Regions from separate parts of the Planifilum fulgidum genome, predicted to be linked through region 4. Evidence: riboswitches for the same ligand, from Rfam matches in the RefSeq annotation. Region 4 holds a riboswitch; each other region holds the start of a gene.

Region 1 (4,889 bases), on a different contig from region 4:
GCGGAAGATGAAACCGAACAGGATGGCCGGAAGATCGGTCGGGAATCTCCCGCCAGGGTCGGGCCTTCCGGGCCTCCGGTGCCGCAAGGGAGACGGGATGACCAGACCGGCGGAGATTTGCTTCCCTGCTTTTTCCGCGCCGGTGCGGGACAGGCCGGCGGGATGAAGCGGGAGAAGGCGAAAATCCCGGAGATTCCGATGAAGGCCATCCCAAAGCCGATCCGGCCGGGCCGGGTGCGGCCGACCGAGCAACCCGTAATTGGCAGGGTGGCGGGGGAGCGATGGGAATGCGCCGGGATGCGGTTGGATGGGAGCCCCGGAAGGCGTGTCTCCCCTTCGTTAGGGGCGTGCCTCCTTTTGCAAGCGGCGGGCGGCCATCTTTTCGGCAAGCGCCGGTTCCGGCGCCCGCCCGGCGGAAAGGGGCCTTTTTTATCCTTTCCGCGCGGAAACGTTTGATGGCCCTCCGCCTCTCAAATCCGGCAAAAAAGCGCCGCGGCTTGTCGTCTTGGCGCCGTCCATCCGGTAAAATGGAGGTGGATGAGGGGAGCAGTGCAGGGGAAGGGGACTGAGAGCGTTGTACAGCGTGTATTCCAACGACCGGTTGTTCGCTGTCGTCGATCTCATGGAGGGAATCGAGGGAAGCCGATTTGAGATCCTCGAGTACAAGGAAGTGAAGAAAAGCGGGACCCCTTTGCGTCAAATTCGGATTGTTCTGAATGAAGGGGAGGCCCGGTCTGCGGAGGGGGCGCTCCAGTTTTTCAAGGGAAACCTCGCCGTGAAGACCAAACCGGGGGAAGGAGGGACCGCCTCCGAAATCCTGCGGAAGGCGATGACCGGAATCTTGGCGAATGAATCGCTGGTGAAGCAGCCCCTCATGCTTCCCGTCTACAGCGGGGAGGGCGAAATCTATCTGAAACCGTCCTATCATCACTATCAGCTTCTCTGGTTGGAGCGGGAGGAGATTGTCGTCGACGAAGACGTGTTTGTCGCCTGTGACACGACGGTCGGCGTCAGCCCCGTCCGGATCAAGCTTCCCGCTTCGGACGAAAAAGAGGAGAAAGAACTCCTGCAGGTGAAACTGTCCGGCACCGGCGCCTGTGTGCTCCGGTTGCCCGTTTCTCCGCAGGAGATCATGTGCCTGCCCATGGCCGGGGAAAAAATGCAGCTGGAAGGCGCCTATGCCTTTCTGCGGCGGGGGGCCGTCCAGCTCAGTGTGACCGGCAAGGAAAAGGATTCCCTCACTTATCACTTTTCCGGTACCGGCGAGGTGTGGGTCGCCCCCACCAAGGACGTTCGGTGAAAACGGCCGGCCGGAACGGGGGAATAATGGAAAGGGGCTGTGGAGCCAAACCCGGCAAGGGAGGATCATGGATGAGAATCAAAGTGACCAGCGTTTTTGTGGACGACCAGGAGAAGGCCCTTCGGTTTTACACGGAGGTTTTGGGCTTTGTGAAGAAACGGGACCTTCCGGCGGGAGGGGCCCGGTGGCTGACGGTGGTTTCACCCGAAGGGCCCGACGATCTCGAATTGCTGCTGGAACCGAACTGGAATCCCGCCGTCCAAATCAACGGCCGGCCCGCCGCCGCGGTGTTCCAGAGAACTCTCTACGAGGCGGGAATCCCTTGCACCGTGTTTTATGTGGAGAATCTGCAGAAGGAGTGCGAGCGGCTGAAGAAACGGGGGGTCACCTTCGCCGTGGAACCCGTCAAAACCGAAGGGGGGTACCAAGCCGTCATCGATGACACCTGCGGCAACCTCATCATGCTTTTCCAGGAGGAGGTGAGCGGATAAGAACCGGGTGAGGGCGCCTGCCACAACCGCCCCGTCGATTTTGACAGCGTATTGACAGTCCCGGGCCCGATTGATTATCATGAACAGAAACAGCTGCGGGAAGGAAAGCGCCCCGCTTCGGGAGAACGGACAACTTCATATTTGAGAGCGCTCTTATCGAGAGAGGCGGAGGGACTGGCCCGATGAAGCCCGGCAACCTATCGGAAGGGATTCCGATGTGGTGCCAATTCCTGCAGAGAGTCTATCTCTGGGAGATGAGAGTGTGGACCTTCGCCCAACCTTTCATCCGTCAGAGATGGAAGGTTATTTTTTTGCAAAGGATGATGGCCGATGGAGAAGCACCCCTTGGTTCGACGCATGGAGGAGAAAATCCTGATCCTGGACGGCGCGATGGGCACGATGCTCCAGCAGGCGGGACTTTCCGCCGGCGATTTCGGCGGGGAGGCGCTGGAGGGATGCAACGAGGCGCTCAATTTGACCCGGCCGGACCTGATCCGAAGGATTCACGAGGCTTACCTGGAGGCCGGGGCGGATCTGATCGAAACCAACACCTTCGGGGCGACGCGGATTGTGCTGGAGGAGTACGGACTCGGGGAGCGGGCGGAGGAGATCAACCGGAGGGCGGCCCGGCTGGCGGTGGATGCCGCCCGCCGGTGGTCGACGCCGGAGCAGCCCCGCTTCGTCCTGGGCGCGATGGGGCCGACGACCAAGACCCTTTCCCTGACCGGCGGCGTCACCTTTGAACAGCTGGTCGACGCTTACCGGGAGCAGGCCCGGGGATTGCTTCTGGGAGGCGTGGACGCGCTGCTTTTGGAGACGGCCCAGGACACCCTCAACGTGAAGGCGGGGGGCATCGGGATTCGCCGGGCCTTCGAGGAATTGGGGAAGGAGGTGCCCCTCCTCATTTCCGGGACGATCGAACCGATGGGAACGATGCTGGCCGGTCAAAACATCGAAGCCTTTTATCTGTCGGTGGAGCACTTGCGGCCGGTGGCCGTCGGCCTCAATTGCGCCACCGGTCCGGAGTTCATGCGGGATCATCTCCGGACCCTGTCCGGGCTGGCCCGGTGCGCGGTCAGTTGTTACCCCAACGCGGGTTTGCCGGACGAAGAGGGGCGGTATCACGAGACGCCTTCGTCGCTGGCGGCGAAGATGGCCGCTTTCGCCGATGCCGGTTGGCTCAACATCGCCGGGGGCTGCTGCGGGACGACGCCGGGGCACATCCGCGCCCTGGCGGAGGCCCTGCGGGGGAAGAGGCCCAGGCGGCCGGTTTCATCCCATCCGCCGGGGGTTTCGGGGGTGGAGGCGGTCTTCCTGGAGGAGAAGAGCCGCCCCCTCCTCGTCGGCGAACGGACCAACGTGATCGGATCGCGCCAATTTCGGGAGCTGATCGCCGCCGGCCGGTATGAGGAGGCGGCGGAGATCGCCCGCCGGCAGGTGAAGGGCGGCGCCCAGATCATCGACGTCTGCCTGGCCGATCCGGACCGGGACGAGCTGGAAGACATGGAACGGTTTCTCGAACATGCGGTGAAAAGGGTGAAAGTCCCCCTGATGATCGATTCCACGGATCCGGCGGTGGTGGAACGGGCCCTCACCCATTCCCAGGGGAAGGCGATCATCAATTCGATCAATTTGGAAGAGGGGGAAGAGCGCTTCGCCGCGGTGGTTCCCCTCCTGCGCCGGTATGGGGCGGCGGTGGTCGTCGGGACGATCGACGAAGGGGGGATGGCCGTCGATCGGGAGCGGAAACTGGCGGTGGCCCGCCGTTCTTACGAATTGTTGACGGAGAAATACAAGGTGGCGCCCGAGGACATCATCTTCGATCCTTTGGTGTTTCCGGTGGGAACCGGTGACGAAGCCTACATCGGCTCCGCCCGGGAGACGGTGGAGGCCATCCGGCTGATCAAAGAAGCTTTTCCCCGCTCCGCCACCATCCTGGGCATTTCCAACGTTTCCTTCGGCTTGCCTCCCGCGGGCCGGGAGGTGCTGAACGCCGTCTTTCTCTACCACGCCACGAAGGCGGGGTTGGATTATGCCATCGTCAATACGGAGAGGCTGAAGCGCTACGCGTCGATCCCCCCGGAGGAAGTGCGGCTCGCCGAGAGGCTCCTTTTCGGGACAACCCGGGAAAACTACGAGGCGGTATTAGGCGAATTCACCCAATTCTACCGGCGGAAGAAAGAGGAGAAGGCGGAGCCGGCGCACCGCCTTCCCCTGGAGGAGCGGTTGGCCCGGTATGTGGTGGAGGGTTCCAAGGACGGGCTGTTCGATGATCTGAAGGAGGCGCTGGGCCGGTACGATCCCCTGGAGATCATCAACGGGCCGTTGATGAAGGGGATGGACGAGGTGGGCCGCCTCTTCAACGACAACCAATTGATCGTCGCCGAGGTGCTGCAGAGCGCCGAGGTGATGAAGGCGGCCGTATCCTTCCTGGAACCCCACATGGAAAAGGCGGACACCCATTCGAGGGGAAAGATTCTCCTGGCCACGGTGAAGGGGGATGTCCACGACATCGGAAAAAATCTCGTGGACATCATCTTGTCCAACAACGGTTACGAGGTGGTCAATCTCGGGATCAAGGTGGCTCCGGAGCAGTTGATCGAGGCCTGCCGCCGGGAGAAACCGGACGCCATCGGCCTCTCCGGACTCCTGGTCAAGTCGGCCCAGCAGATGGTGGTGACGGCCCAGGATCTGAAGGCGGCGGGCATCGAGGTTCCCATCCTGGTTGGCGGGGCCGCCCTCACCCGCAAGTTCACGGAGACGAAAATCGCCCCGGAATATTCCGGGATCGTCCTCTACGCCAAGGACGCGATGGAGGGCTTGGAGCTTGCCAACCGGTTGATGGACGGCGAGGAGCGGCTAAAGCTGGCGGGCGAGCTCGGGAGGAGGCGGGAGCGCGCCTCGGGGCGCACCGGCGGAGGAAGCGGCGGCCCGACCGCTTTCGGGGCGGAGGGACGCTCTTCCGTCCGGCGGGACGTCCCGGTGTTCGAACCGCCGGATTTTGAGCGGCACATCCTGCGGGAGGTTTCCATCGATCATCTTCGCCCCTATCTGAACGAACAGATGCTTCTGGGCAAGCACCTGGGCCTCCGGGGCGA
Region 2 (4,889 bases), on a different contig from region 4:
CAACGGTTTCTACCCCCTCGGCTCCTGCACGATGAAGTACAATCCCAAAGTGCACGAGGACGTGGCCCGGCTCCCCGGCTTTGCGCGGATCCATCCGTACCAGCCGGAGGAGACGGTTCAGGGCGCCCTGCAGCTGATGTATGAACTGCAGCAATATCTGGCGGAGATCACCGGGATGGACCGGGTCACCCTGCAGCCCGCCGCCGGCGCCCAGGGCGAGTGGACCGGCCTGATGATGATCCGGGCCTATCACGAAAGCCGCGGCGACACGGGGAGGAACAAGGTGATCGTTCCCGACTCGGCCCATGGAACCAACCCGGCCAGCGCCACCGTCGCCGGGTTTCAGACCGTCACCGTCCCCTCCGACGAAAGGGGACTCGTCGATGTGGAGGCGCTGCGGGCGGCGGTGGGGGAGGATACGGCGGCCCTCATGCTGACCAATCCCAACACCCTGGGGCTGTTTGAAAGGGAAATCCAGGAGATCGCCGATATCGTGCACCAGGCCGGCGGGCTCCTCTATTATGACGGGGCCAACGCCAACGCCATCCTGGGCATCGCCCGCCCCGGGGACATGGGGTTTGACGTGGTCCACCTCAACCTGCACAAAACCTTCACCACCCCCCACGGAGGGGGCGGTCCGGGTGCCGGGCCGGTGGGCGTCAAGAAGGAACTGGCTCCGTTCCTGCCCGTTCCCGTCGTGGAAAAGGGAGAAGACGGATATTATTTGAAGGAGGATCTGCCGCAATCCATCGGGCGGGTGAAGGGGTTTTACGGCAACTTCGGCATATTGGTACGGGCTTATGCCTACATCCGCACGATGGGGCCGGACGGCCTGCGCCGGGTGTCGGAAAACGCCGTCCTCAACGCCAACTATGTGATGCGGAAGCTGGCCCCGTACTTTGACCTGCCGTATCCGCAGCACTGCAAGCACGAGTTTGTGCTCTCGGGCAAGCGGCAGAAGAAGCTGGGCGTGCGGACCCTGGACATGGCCAAGCGGCTTCTGGATTTCGGCATCCATCCGCCGACGATCTACTTCCCGCTGATTGTCGAGGAATGCCTGATGATCGAGCCCACGGAGACGGAAAGCAAGGAAACCCTCGACCGCTTCATCGACGCGATGATCCAGATCGCCCGGGAAGCGGAGGAAAACCCGGAACGGGTTCAGGAGGCGCCCACCGCCACGGTGGTGAAGCGCCTGGACGAGGTGACCGCCGCCCGGAAACCGGTGTTGCGCTGGGAGAAGAACGAGAAGGCGCAGTGACCTTGTATTCTGATCGCAACAAGGGACCCCGACCGTTTTCGGTCGGGGTCCGGTGTTTTGAAGGCTTTTCGTCGTGCGATCTGCCCGGGCGGATCAATCCTGTCCGCCCGGCATCCCGCCCTGACCGGGATGGGCGGGATGTTTACGGATCTTTGCAGCACAATTTGGTCAGGAAATAGTTGAAAGTGACGGCGTGCTGCTGTTCATCCAGAGCGGCGCGCCTGAAGGTCCGCCGGATGTGGGGATCGAAGGCCCTGTCGGAGATGTCGAGGTAGAAATCCACCGTTTCCAGTTCATCCTCGATGGAAAACTTCAGTCCCTGCCGATAATTCTCGGGAAGGGATCCCTTCGTCACCATCGGCTTGTGTCCGGTGAGTTTTTTGTAGATCCTGAGAAACCGTTTGTAGTGCTTGATTTCATCCCTGCGGATTTCCCGTATGCTGGTCCGTTCCTTTTCCGTCGGCGCCAGCCGGGCCAACGCTTCGTAATAGCCGATGGCCTGATATTCCCCGTTGATCGCTTTCGCGATGTCGGCGATGAGCCGGTTGATCGGTTCCGAACTGCTGGAGTCGGTGCCGGGGCAATAAAAGGCATTCATCCGCGACCCTCCCAGGAAACTGAGGCTAAATGCTCATTTCACCATATGGTTGCGTGTCCCGATGGGTGCGCCCATTTTGGGGGAAAGCCCCTTCCGCCAAGGGGGGGTATGGAGGCAAGAAAAAAGACGCGGTTGTCGAGGCCGCCGTTGATGCGGCGCCGTCGGGAGGCAATCCCCTCCCCGTCGCCCTGGAGGCGGACGGTTTCGCGGGGTGGAGAGGCCGTGCGTTTCGGGATGAAGATCTCGCCGCCGGACCATCCGACCCCCGGCACCTGTCGCGGAAGCCATTGGAGCGCTTCTTGCGGGGCTTGTTTCGGCGAAGACGATCCATATGAAACGCATCGAAAATTCTCTCGTTTCGGATTTCTTCCCAGCGTCATTTGAGTGATGCGGGCATGATTCGCCTTGGGACCGCCTGTTTTCGGTCACAGCCAACAATGCAGCCGGAATGCCGGCAGGCCGAAGCGCCGGACTTTCACCAAAGGCGGCGATGAATAATCGGTTGACGATCGTGGTCAGGAGTCTCGATCATCCCGGCACTCTTGGTGCTGCAGCCGGGTTGCATCCCATATTGCAACCCATTGCCGGCTTGCATGCGCCGATCATGGCGGTCGTTAGAATCTCCCCTGTGTCTGCCATTGGGTCGGAAAGATATCCGGTCCCAGATGCACGTCCGGCTGACCGTTGAAAAAAGTTGACGCCGCGCCTCGGTTTTCCTATAATAAATCCAAACAATTCTTATGTGAATAACATGTGAATATGGCGCTGCGCTCTTATCCAGAGTAGGCGGAGGGACTGGCCCGATGAAGCCCGGCAACCTTCTTGCGCTGAGCGGGAAAGGTGCTAATTCCTGCAAAACGGTGAATCCGTTTTGAGAGATAAGAGAGGCGGGAAGAAGATGGTCGTTGCATGCCTCTCTGTCTTTCAGAGGGGCATTTTTCATGGTTTTTTCGGGTGCGACCCCCCGCCCGGGCGTTGTCATAATTCCTGTTATTCTCATCAAAATACTAAGAAAAGGATGGATGACCCGTGAGAAATTTCGTCCAGTCGGTACTGATCAGTGTCCTTTTGCTTGCGGCGGTCGGCTGCGGCACCGATGCCGATGCCGGAAAACCGTTGGACGCGCATCGGTTGGTGGTCGGGGTTACGGCAGGTCCCCATGAACAGATCATGGAAAAGGTCAAAGAGGTGGCGGCCAAGGACGGATTGGACATCGACATCAAGGTGTTCAACGATTATCCGATGGTGAACATCGCCCTTGCGGAGGGGGAACTCGATGTCAATTCCTTTCAGCATGAGCCCTACCTGGAGCAAATGAAAAAGGACAAGAATCTGGACCTGGTGGCGGTTGCCGATACCGTCAACTTTCCGATGGGGATTTACTCCAACAGGATCAAGGACTTGAAGCAGCTGAAAAAAGGAGACAAAATCGGTCTGCCCAATGACCCGACCAACGGGACGCGCGCGCTGCTCCTGTTTGAACAGGCCGGGCTGATCAAGTTAAAGAAAGGCATCGGCATCCAAGCGACGGTGAAAGACATCGTGGAAAACCCGTTGGACCTGGAGTTGGTCGAACTGGAGGCGGCGCAGATTCCCCGCCAGCTGGATGAATTTGCCGCCGCCGCGATCAATACCAACTTTGCCGTCGAACACGGTTTGTTGCCCACCCGCGACGCCATTTTTATGGAGCCGAAGGATTCCCCCTGGGTGAATGTGCTGGCGGTGCGGACGGAGAACAAGGATGATCCGGTGATCCAGAAGCTGATCAAGGCCTACCATTCGGAAGAGGTGAAGCGTTTCGTGGAAGAGACCTTTAAAGGTTCCGTGGTTCCTTCCTGGTAACCGGAAAAATGCCGCTCTTGAAAAGGGGGAGGACGATGATCCGGCTGATCAACGTGTCAAAAACCTTTGTCACAAAAAAGGGGAAAGTGGAGGCACTCAAAAATGTTTCCCTCGAACTGAAAAAGGGGGAGATCTTCGGCGTGATCGGGCACAGCGGGGCCGGGAAGAGCACGTTGATCCGCTGCATTAATTTGCTGGAGCGTCCCACGTCCGGAACGGTGCTGTGGAACGGGGTTGATTTGATGTCTCTGTCGCCCAAACAGCTGAGGGATGCCCGGCGGAAGATCGGGATGATCTTCCAGGGGTTTCACCTGCTGAAAACGGCAACGGTTTATGAAAATATTGCGATTCCACTGAAACTTTCGGGAGTGTCGAAGAAGAACATCAAGGAGCGGGTGGAAAAATATTTGGATGTCGTCGGATTGAAGGACAAGCGCGATGATTATCCGAGCCAGTTGTCGGGCGGACAGAAACAGCGGGTGGCGATTGCCAGGGCGCTGGCGCATGAGCCGGAGGTGCTGCTGTGCGATGAAGCGACAAGCGCCCTGGACCCGGAAACCACCGATGCGATCCTTGAACTGCTGTTGAAGATCAATGAGGAATTCGGGATCACCATCCTCCTGATCACCCATGAAATGAACGTGATTCAAAAAATCTGCGATCGCGTCGCGGTCATGGAAAAGGGTCAAATCGTCGAATCCGGTCCGGTCCTGAAAATCTTCACTTCCCCGGTCCATGAGACGACGAGAAAATTCGTCAACAGCCTGTTCCATGTCCAATTACCCCAGGCGCCGTCTGATCGACGGTACGAAACCGGGAGGCTCGTCTCCCTGTTCGTCCGCTTCCCCGTCGGAGAGACCGTCTTGACGCAGGTGGGCAAGAGGTTTAACGTGTTTCCCCATATCCTTTCGGGGGGTATTCTTCACCTCAGGGAAGGAACCCTGGGCAGGTGGGTGGTTCACTTTACAGGGGATGAGAAGGAAATTGAACAAGCGATGCTCTTTTTGCAAAACCAGGGGGTTCGGATCGAAGGAGTGAATGGGCGTGAAGATTTCAATCGGCGGATTTCTTGACCGATGGGGGGACACCCTTTGGGAAGCGACGCTGCAGACGTTTCAAATGGTGGGCATCTCCCTGTTCTTCTCCGTTGTCATCGGACTGCCTTTGGGAGTGCTGTTGGTTTTGACC
Region 3 (4,889 bases), on a different contig from region 4:
CTGGAACCCTCCAGTGAGCACTGGTTCGGGACCGACGATCTGGGCCGGGACATGTTCGTGCGCACCTGGTATGGCGCCCGCGTGTCGCTTCTGATCGGATTGGCGGCGGGATTGATCGATCTGATCATCGGCGTGCTCTACGGCGGCATTTCCGGCTACAAGGGCGGGCGAACCGATGAGATCATGATGCGGATCGTCGACGTCCTGTGGGGGCTTCCGTACTTGTTGACCGTGATTCTCCTGCTGGTCGTGATGGAGCCCGGCGTCCTGACGATCATCATCGCCCTGTCGATTACCGGCTGGCTGCGCATGGCCCGTCTGGTTAGGGGACAAGTGCTGCAGCTGAAGGAGCAGGAGTACGTGCTGGCCGCCCGGACCCTGGGGGCGAGCGGCCGGTGGATATTGTTCAAGCATCTGCTTCCCAACTCCTTGGGCCCGATTATTGTTCTTATCACCTACACCATTCCCAACGCCATCTTCGCCGAAGCGTTTCTGAGCTTCCTCGGGCTGGGGGTGCAGGCGCCCTTCGCCAGCTGGGGGACGATGATCGACGATTCGACGGCGGTGATTTTGTCGGGTGAGTGGTGGCGCCTCTTCTTCCCCGCCTTTTTCCTCAGCCTGACGCTGTTGGCCTTCAACATGCTCGGCGATGGCCTGAGGGATGCCCTGGATCCGAAAATGCGCAAGTAAAGGAGGGAGATCATGGCTCTTTTGGAAGTGGAGAATCTGCATGTGTCGTTTCAGACCTACGGGGGTGAAGTGCACGCGGTCCGCGGAGTCAGCTTCTCCCTCGAAAAGGGGGAAACCCTGGCCATCGTCGGCGAGTCGGGGAGCGGGAAGAGCGTCACCGCCCAGTCGATCATGCGCCTGATTCCGACGCCGCCGGGCATCATCAAGGAAGGGGAGATCCGCTTCGACGGAAAGGATCTGCTGACCCTGTCGGAAAAGGAGATGTTCGGCATTCGCGGTTCGGAGATCGGCATGATCTTCCAGGATCCGATGACCTCCCTCAACCCGACGATGACCGTGGGCAGGCAGATCATGGAAGGATTGATCTGGCACCAGGGGATCGACAAGCGGGCGGCCCGGGAACGGGCGATTGAGATGCTCCGCCTGGTGGGGATTCCGACGCCCGAAAAACGGGTGGATCAGTATCCCCACGAGTTCAGCGGGGGAATGCGGCAGCGGGCGATGATCGCCATAGCCATGGCCTGCAATCCGAAAATCCTCATCGCCGATGAACCCACCACCGCCCTGGATGTGACCATCCAGGCGCAGATCATGGAACTGATGAAGGAGCTGCAGGAGAAGACGGGAACGGCGATCATCCTGATCACCCACGATCTGGGCGTGGTGGCCGAAACCGCCCACAAGGTGGCCGTCATGTACGGCGGGAAAGTGGTGGAGTACGGAACGGTGGAGGAAATTTTCTACCGTCCCCGCCATCCCTACACCTGGGGATTGCTCAACTCCATGCCCCGGCTGGACATGGAGCGGGACACGGAGCTGCAGTCGATCCCGGGTTCGCCGCCGGACCTGTTCAAGCCCCCGCAGGGGTGCCCCTTCGCCGACCGCTGCCCTCATGCGATGAACATCTGCCATGAAATGATGCCGGAGAAGACCGAAGCGTCTTCCAGCCACGGCGTGTACTGCTGGCTGGAGCATCCTCAGGCTCCCCGCGTGGACCGGGGTCTGCGGGTGAACATCTCGGCCAAGTAGGTTCTGCGCTTAAGGGGACGGGAAAGGGGGGAGGAATCCCCCCCCCCCGGCCGTCCCCTTATCATCTGCCGCGGGTTGACACACCCTTTCAGATTGTCGTATCATAACAGAAAATTCAATAGGCGTCTTCTTATCGAGAGAGGCGGAGGGACTGGCCCGATGAAGCCCGGCAACCACCCCGCTCCCGTGCAGGGAACGGCCGGACCGAACGATCCGGACGAGGGGAAAGGTGCCAATTCCTGCAGGACCCTCGGGTCCTGAGAGATGAGAAGAGGCGGAACGGAATCCAACCCACTTAGTGGGTCCCGCGCCCTCTTCTGATCGAAGAGGGCGCTTGTTTTTCCGGAAGGGGGAGGATGGATGTGGCGACGACCGTCAACTGCCCGCAAAAGCTGACGGTTCCGATCGGTCCGTTGGATTTGGAATGCGGCCGCCGCCTTAAGCAGGTGGAGATCGCCGTGGAGACCGCCGGGACCCTGAGCGATTCCAGGGACAACGTAATCCTGGTGTGTCATGCGCTGACCGGTGATGCCCACGCCGTGGGGGATGCGGAACATCCCGGCTGGTGGGACGGATTGATCGGACCGGGCGGATATATCGATACCAACCGCTATTTTGTGATCACGACCAACGTTCTGGGCGGATGCGCCGGAAGCACGGGTCCTTCGTCGATCGATCCGGGGACGGGTCGTCCCTACGGGACCTCTTTTCCCGTGGTGACGATTCGTGATATGGTTCGCGCCCAGCGGCGCTGCCTGGAAAAAATGGGCATCTCCAAAATAACGGCGGTGATCGGCGGTTCGATGGGCGGGATGCAGGTGTTGGAATGGGGGATCATGTACCCCGAAGCGGTGGAGCGGATGATCCCGATCGCCACCTCCGTTGCCCTCTCTCCGATGGGAATTGCCTACAACGACATCGGCCGCCAAGCGATTTTGGCGGATCCCGAATGGAAGGGCGGAAATTATTATCCCGGGCCCGGCCCCCGAAGGGGTTTGGCCATCGCCCGGATGATGGGAATGATCACCTACCGGACCGAAACCCTTTTTGAGAAGCGGTTCAGCCGCCGGATCCAGGACGACGGACCCATCACCCGGCTGGATTCGATGTTCCAGGTGGAAAGCTACCTGCGTTATCAGGGGGAGAAGCTGGTCCGCCGCTTCGACGCGAACAGCTATCTCTATCTCCTGAAAGCGATGGATCTGCATGACATCGGCCGGGGACGCGGAGGGGTGGAGCGGGCGCTGTCCCGGATTCAGTCCGACGTGCTGGTGATCGGCATCCGGGAAGACATTCTGTTTCCGATCCGGGAACAGCGAAAAATCCATGCCCTGCTTCAGCGGCTGGGGAAAAGGTCCCGGTTGGAGGAAATTCAATCCCACTACGGCCATGACGCTTTCTTGGTCGAATTTGACCTGGTGGGGCCGCCCATTCGCCGTTTCCTGGGGGAAGGGAGGATGAGGTCTTCTTGACGCTCCCACACTGTGGGAGTACAATAGGGATGTATTAATTCATTATGTGAAACCCCTTTCCAAAAAGCGGTGAATCATTTTGATGAGGAATTTTATCTCTTTGCTGCCGTTTGTGCAGCTTTTTTGGAAAGCAGGGTAACATAAGGAGAAGCACTCAGGTTTATGGGGGGCCTGGCAATGAATCACTCCAGTTTTTTCAACCGTCGGCTGCACTCGCTGTTGGGTGTCATACCGGTGGGCTTTTTTTTGCTCGAGCATCTGTTGACGAACTATTACGCCACCCGGGGAGCTGACGCTTACCGCGAGCAGGTGGAGTGGCTGTGGGACATTCCCTTCCTGCTCTTTTTGGAGATCTTCTTCATTTTCCTTCCGCTTCTGTACCACGGGGTGTACGGATTGTATATCGCCTTCCAGGCGAAGAACAACGTGACCAATTTCGGTTATTTCCGAAACTTGATGTTCATGCTGCAGCGGGTGACCGGGGTGATCACCTTCATCTTTGTCGGTTGGCACGTCTGGGAAACCCGGATTTACGTCGCCCTGAACGACTTGAGCGCCCATGAAGTGGGATTGAGGATGAACGAAATTTTGTCCAACAATCTCACCTTCGCCCTGTATGTGATCGGAGTCATCGCCGCGGTTTTCCACTTCAGCAACGGCATGTGGTCCTTCCTGGTCAGCTGGGGCATCACCGTGGGACCCCGCGCCCAAGCCGTTTCCACCTGGGTGTGGGCCGTCGTTTTCGTCGTCGTGTCCTACATCGGCGTTCGGGCCCTGTTTGCCTTTGTTGACCCAGAATTCGTGACCCAGTCGGCACAGTTCTAAAAGGGGGCACTGCCAATGAATGAAAAGGTCATCGTTGTCGGCGGCGGCTTGGCCGGTCTGATGTCCACGATCAAACTGGCGGAAGCGGGCGCCGACGTGCAATTGTTCTCGATCGTTCCCGTGAAGCGTTCCCACTCCGTCTGTGCGCAGGGTGGAATCAACGGTGCGGTCAACACCAAGGGGGAAGGAGATTCTCCCTGGGAGCACTTTGACGACACCATTTACGGAGGGGACTTTTTGGCCAACCAACCGCCCGTCAAGGCGATGTGTGAAGCGGCGCCGGGCATCATTTACCTGATGGACCGGATGGGAGTCCCCTTCAACCGGACGCCGGAAGGGCTTATTGACTTCCGCCGGTTCGGCGGAACCAAGCACCATCGGACCGCTTATGCCGGCGCGACGACGGGCCAACAGTTGCTGTACGCCCTGGATGAGCAGGTGCGTCGCTACGAGGTGGCCGGTCGCGTCACCAAGTTTGAGCATTGGGAGTTTTTGTCCGCCGTGTTGGATGATGAAGGCCGTTGCCGGGGAATCGTCGCCCAGGATTTGCGCAGCGGGGAAATCCGCGCCTTCCCGGCGGACGCGGTGATTCTGGCCACCGGCGGTCCGGGAATCATCTTCGGCAAGTCGACCAACTCGATGATCAACACCGGTTCCGCTGCCAGCGCCGTTTATCAGCAGGGAGCCATTTACGCCAACGGGGAGTTTATCCAGGTTCACCCGACGGCCATCCCCGGGGATGACAAGCTCCGCCTGATGTCGGAGTCGGCCCGCGGGGAAGGGGGACGGGTTTGGACCTACAAGGACGGAAAGCCGTGGTATTTCCTGGAGGAGTGGTATCCCGCCTACGGGAACCTGGTGCCGCGGGACATC
Region 4 (4,889 bases):
CAAAGGACATTGCGCCGCCTGCGCGACCGGGGCATCGTCCTGGGGATCGGGACGGGACGCCCCCGCCTGGAGACGGAGGTGCCCCTCCGGTCGCTGGGTTTGCTGGATGCCTTCGAACCGGAACGGATCGTCACCGCCAGCGAGGTGGTTCGGGCGGAGGAGTCCCACCCCGATCGGGCTCCGCTGGGCAAGCCGCATCCCTTCACCTATGTGAAGGGCTATTTGGGCCTGAAGGCGCCGGATGAAGCGTGTCTTGACGCCGATTTTCCGCTTCCGGGGGCCGAAGAGGTGCTGATCGTCGGCGATTCCGTCGCCGATCTGTTGGCGGCGCGCCGGATGGGATGCCGTTTCGCCGCCACCTTGACGGGATTGACCGGGGAAAAGGCGAGGCCGAAATTTGAGGAATTGGGCGCCGATTACATCCTGGAGGACGTGACCCGGTTGCCGGATGCGATCTTCTGAAACTTTCCGCGAAAAAAAATTGACCATATCCCGGATTTTGGGTCATAATAATAGGTGATTGGACACTTTGCAGCAGGCCATCCTGTTGAACCAAATCTACATAACGGAGGGATCACGTGTATGGCAAAGTTTGAATTGCCCGCGCTGCCTTATCCCGCCAATGCGCTGGAACCGCACATCGATGCCCGGACGATGGAGATCCATCACGGCCGTCACCATGCCACCTACGTGAACAACCTGAACGCCGCGCTGGAAGGTCATTCCGCTTTGGCCGAAAAATCGCTGGAAGATCTGTTGCGCAACCTCAACGAGGTGCCGGAATCGATCCGCACCGCGGTTCGCAACAACGGGGGCGGCCACTATAACCACACCCTCTTCTGGCAAATCATGAGCCCCAACGGCGGCGGTCAACCGACCGGGGAGCTGGCCGACGCGATCAACCAAACCTTCGGCAGCTTCGAAAAGTTCCAGGAGGAATTCACCAAGGCGGCCCTCACCCGCTTCGGCAGCGGCTGGGCCTGGCTGGTTGTGAAATCCGACGGGAAACTGGCCGTAACCAGCACCCCGAACCAGGACAACCCGCTGATGGACGGCGACCAACCGATTTTGGGCCTCGACGTTTGGGAGCATGCCTATTACCTGAAATACCAAAACAAGCGGCCCGATTATGTGAAGGCCTGGTGGAATGTGGTGAACTGGGAAGAAGTGAACAAACGCTACCTGAACGCCCGCGGATGAGGGGAAAATCCCGGGCCCTTGACCTCCGGTTTCGGCCGGAGGTTTTTTTGTGCCGGTGTAAGAGAGCCCGGAGGCTGGACACACTAAGCCCAGGGGGTGGTGAGATGGCGCGCAGGCGTCGCCGCAACCGGCTGCTGGTGCCCCGGGCCCGCGGAGAAATGGAGCGGCTGAAGGCTCAGGTGATGAGCCGGGAGCTGGGAACGGGCCCGATACATCCCGAACAGGTCAAGTTCGAAGTGGCCCGCCGGTTGGGCGTACCCTTGAAACCGGAAGACAACGGCGATCTGACCGCCGCCGAGGCCGGCAAAATCGGCGGTGCCATCGGCGGCCGCATGGTGAAGGAGATGGTGAAAAGAGCGGAGGAAGCGCTGGCTCGCCAGAGGCGCCCCTGAGGTTTTCGACGGCCCGGCATCCGGGCCGTTTCCTTGCACGCCGCCTGCGAAAAGGAGGCGGAACCGTTCAAATAGAAAAAATCGTTTTGGACAAAAAAAAGATTTGACAAAGGGGGAACGTTGTACGATAATAAGGACTAATTAAATTGCATAGCTTGACCCGACTCGTTATCCAGAGAGGCGGAGGGACTGGCCCGATGAAGCCCGGCAACCTTGCCCCGTCACCCCTCGGGGTGGCGCCTTGAACGGGGCAAAGGTGCCAATTCCTGCAGTGCCGGGGGCGCTGAGAGATAAGGAGCGGGGTATGGATGATGCGGCTACATACCCTCTTCTTATTCGAAGAGGGTTTTCATTTTATCCAATGTGCACAGGGAGGGAAGCGGAGTGGACCGGATCGATGTGGCCCTGTTGGGACTGGGGACCGTGGGAACCGGCGTGTACAAAATGCTCCAGAGCAATCAGGATGTGATTGCGCGCCGAACCGGACTCCTGTTCGAAGTGAAGCACATCCTGGTTCGCGATCCGAACAAGAAGCGAAAAGTGGACGGAGTGCAGCACCTGCTCACTACCCGGTTCGAGGAGATCATGGCGACAGGGGTCGACGTGGTCATGGAAGCGATGGGCGGGGTGGAACCTGCCCGAACTTACATCGAACGGGCCATCCGCACCCGATGCCACGTGGTGACGGCCAACAAGGAACTGATCGCCAAACACGGCGCGGAATTGGAGAAACTGGCCCGGGAGCACGGGGTTCAGCTTTTGTATGAAGCCAGTGTCGGCGGCGGGATTCCGGTGCTGGGGACCCTGCAGCATTTTCTGAAGGCGAACCGGATCATGCGCGTATCCGGAATCTTGAACGGAACCACCAACTTCATTTTGACGCAGATGGGGGAACACCAGCGCCCCTTTGAGGAAGTGCTGGCGGAGGCCCAGCGGCGGGGCTATGCGGAGGCCGATCCCACCGCCGATGTGGAAGGATTGGATGCCGCCCACAAACTGGCGATTCTCAGCCGTCTCGCCTTCGGGGCCGTGGTGTCCGTCGACGAGATCGCCCGGCGGGGCATCACCGACATTTCCCCCGAGGAGTTGGAGTTGGCCCACCGGTTGGGGTACAAGATCAAACTGCTGGCCAAGGCGGAGCAGTTCGGGGAAGAAGGGCCCGTCGCCCTGCAGGTGGGGCCCACCCTGGTCCCCCTGTCCCATCCCTTGGCCGGCATCAACGGCGTCTACAATGCCATCCATGTCGAAGCGGACACGGTTCAGGACGTGACGCTGGTCGGACAGGGGGCGGGAGAGCAACCCACCGCCAGCGCCATGGTGGAGGACCTTTGCAACCTGTTCCGCCTCCCCCTTCCCCGGCCGCTTCCCTACCGACGACCCCTGGTTCTCCCCGTCTGGGAGGAGGGGGGAGCCCGCTTCGCCTTCATCGAGACGAAGGACCGCCTCGGCTCCGACATCTCTCACCAAGTGAAGGAGCGGTTGAAACGGTTCGGGACCTCGGCCGTGGATGTCGCCTGGCTGCCGGGGGCCGAACGGGGCGCGCTGGCGTTGATTTTGCGCCGCTGGGATCCGTCCCTGGAGGAGAAATTGACGGAGGAACTGGGGTTGGAGGCGGAAAGGGTCGTCTTTCGCCCCCTGCTGGGGATGCCGGAGCCCGTCGGCGAAGAACGGGAGGAAAAAATCAGTTCGGCTCAGTGAGGTGGGAAAAGGGACTGCCTGTGTGGTATGATGGCCGCACAGGCTTTTTTTGCGGGAAAACGGCAGGGAAGGGAACGGAAAAGATGAACAAAGCCGAACAATCTGCGCGACTGGCCGAAGGGCGGGTGATCCGCCTTCCGATCCGCCGGATGGGGATCAACGGGGAAGGGATCGGATACTTTCAAAAAAAGGTGGTGTTCGTCGAGGGGGCGATTCCCGGAGAGACGGTGTTGGCCAGGGTGTTCGAAGAGGAGCGGCAGTATGCCCGGGCCCGCCTCCTTCGCGTCCTCAAACCCTCTCCCCGCCGGAGGAAACCTCCGTGCCCCGTCTACGAGGCATGCGGGGGGTGTCAGCTGCAGCACATCGACTATCCCTTTCAGCTTCAATTGAAGAGGGAGCTTGTGGAGGAGGCCTTTTTCCGTTACACCGGCCTGAAGGATCTCCCCATCGCCCCCACGGTGGGAATGGACGATCCCTGGCGGTACCGGAACAAGGCGCAATTGCCGCTGAAGCGGATCGACGGCCGCGTGAAAATGGGCATGTTTTCCGCAAGATCCCACCGGCTGATCGAAACGGGGGATTGTCCGATCCAGCATCCGGAAGTGAACCGGACGCTGGAGGCGGCCCGCCGGGTGGTGGAGGAGCTGGACATCCCGATATACGATGAGCGGAAACACACCGGCTCCCTCCGCCACCTTGTGGCGCGGATCGGCCTTCAAACGGGGGAGGTTCAATTGGTGCTGATCAGCCGCACCCCCGCTCTTCCCCGGGAGGAGCGTCTGGTGAAACGGCTGAGGGAATGTCTGCCCCGGCTGGCCAGCATCGTTCTCAATGTCAATCCCCGGAGGACTTCCGCGGTGTGGGGGGAGCGAAGCCGGGTGCTGTGGGGGGCGGAGGCGATCCGCGAAGTGCTGGACGGGCGAACGTACGCCCTTTCCGCCCCCGCCTTTTTTCAGCTGAACCCGGAGCAGACGGTCAAACTGTACGACGAGGTGAAACGGGCGGCGTCCCTCACGGGCCGGGAGATCGTGGTGGATGCCTACTGCGGCGTGGGGGCGATCGGCCTGTGGCTGGCTCCGGAGGCGCGCCGGGTGATCGGGATGGACACGGTTCCCGAAGCCGTCCGGAACGCCCGGGAAAACGCCCGCCGAAACGGGATCCACAACGCGGAATATCATGTCGGACGCGCCGAAGAATGGCTTCCCCGACGGGTGTCGGAGGGATTTCGGCCGGATGTGGTGATCGTGGACCCTCCCCGGACCGGACTGGGGGGAGGTCTGATCGACGCCCTGATCCGGGCGAAGGTGCCCCGGTTGATCTATGTTTCCTGCAATCCCTCCACCCTGGCCAAGGATTGCGCCCGCCTCCTCGAGGGGGGATACCGGATCCGCCGGATCGTCCCGGTGGACATGTTTCCGCAGACCTCCCACGTGGAAGCGGTTTGCACCCTGGAGCGGGACGGGGAAAGGGAATGACCGGATGCGGAAGGAGAGGAGATGCGCGATGGAGAGGGTGCTGTTGACGGGCGGACGGATCTTCACACTGGATGCGGAACGTCCGGAGGCGGAAGCCCTTTATGTGGAAAAGGGGCGCATCGTC

Evidence for each region. A riboswitch is a leader RNA that binds a small molecule or an ion and turns the genes downstream of it on or off. The one in region 4 is predicted to bind S-adenosylmethionine.
Region 1: linked by a shared signal. The riboswitch ahead of metH (methionine synthase) and the one ahead of BM063_RS05255 (homoserine dehydrogenase) in region 4 are both predicted to bind S-adenosylmethionine.
Region 2: linked by a shared signal. The riboswitch ahead of BM063_RS13215 (MetQ/NlpA family ABC transporter substrate-binding protein) and the one ahead of BM063_RS05255 (homoserine dehydrogenase) in region 4 are both predicted to bind S-adenosylmethionine.
Region 3: linked by a shared signal. The riboswitch ahead of metX (homoserine O-acetyltransferase MetX) and the one ahead of BM063_RS05255 (homoserine dehydrogenase) in region 4 are both predicted to bind S-adenosylmethionine.

What each region holds. Positions count from the first base shown of each region.
Region 1 covers NZ_FOOK01000019.1:10,367-15,255, forward strand. Annotated here, with positions in the region: gene BM063_RS10975 (AIM24 family protein) at 584-1,300, shown strand; gene BM063_RS10980 (VOC family protein) at 1,372-1,791, shown strand; SAM riboswitch class I at 1,942-2,052, shown strand; gene metH (methionine synthase) at 2,122-4,889, shown strand, end outside.
Region 2 covers NZ_FOOK01000026.1:34,632-39,520, forward strand. Annotated here, with positions in the region: gene gcvPB (aminomethyl-transferring glycine dehydrogenase subunit GcvPB) at 1-1,261, shown strand, start outside; gene BM063_RS13210 (ferritin-like domain-containing protein) at 1,404-1,859, opposite strand; SAM riboswitch class I at 2,630-2,744, shown strand; gene BM063_RS13215 (MetQ/NlpA family ABC transporter substrate-binding protein) at 2,889-3,701, shown strand; gene BM063_RS13220 (methionine ABC transporter ATP-binding protein) at 3,737-4,774, shown strand; gene BM063_RS13225 (methionine ABC transporter permease) at 4,752-4,889, shown strand, end outside.
Region 3 covers NZ_FOOK01000007.1:97,958-102,846, forward strand. Annotated here, with positions in the region: gene BM063_RS05965 (ABC transporter permease) at 1-690, shown strand, start outside; gene BM063_RS05970 (ABC transporter ATP-binding protein) at 703-1,719, shown strand; SAM riboswitch class I at 1,847-1,990, shown strand; gene metX (homoserine O-acetyltransferase MetX) at 2,076-3,191, shown strand; gene BM063_RS05980 (succinate dehydrogenase cytochrome b558 subunit) at 3,369-4,016, shown strand; gene sdhA (succinate dehydrogenase flavoprotein subunit) at 4,032-4,889, shown strand, end outside.
Region 4 covers NZ_FOOK01000006.1:100,449-105,337, reverse strand. Annotated here, with positions in the region: gene BM063_RS05270 (HAD family hydrolase) at 1-462, shown strand, start outside; gene BM063_RS05265 (superoxide dismutase) at 583-1,200, shown strand; gene BM063_RS05260 (small, acid-soluble spore protein, alpha/beta type) at 1,305-1,592, shown strand; SAM riboswitch class I at 1,758-1,889, shown strand; gene BM063_RS05255 (homoserine dehydrogenase) at 1,977-3,290, shown strand; gene rlmD (23S rRNA (uracil(1939)-C(5))-methyltransferase RlmD) at 3,374-4,765, shown strand; gene BM063_RS05245 (amidohydrolase) at 4,794-4,889, shown strand, end outside.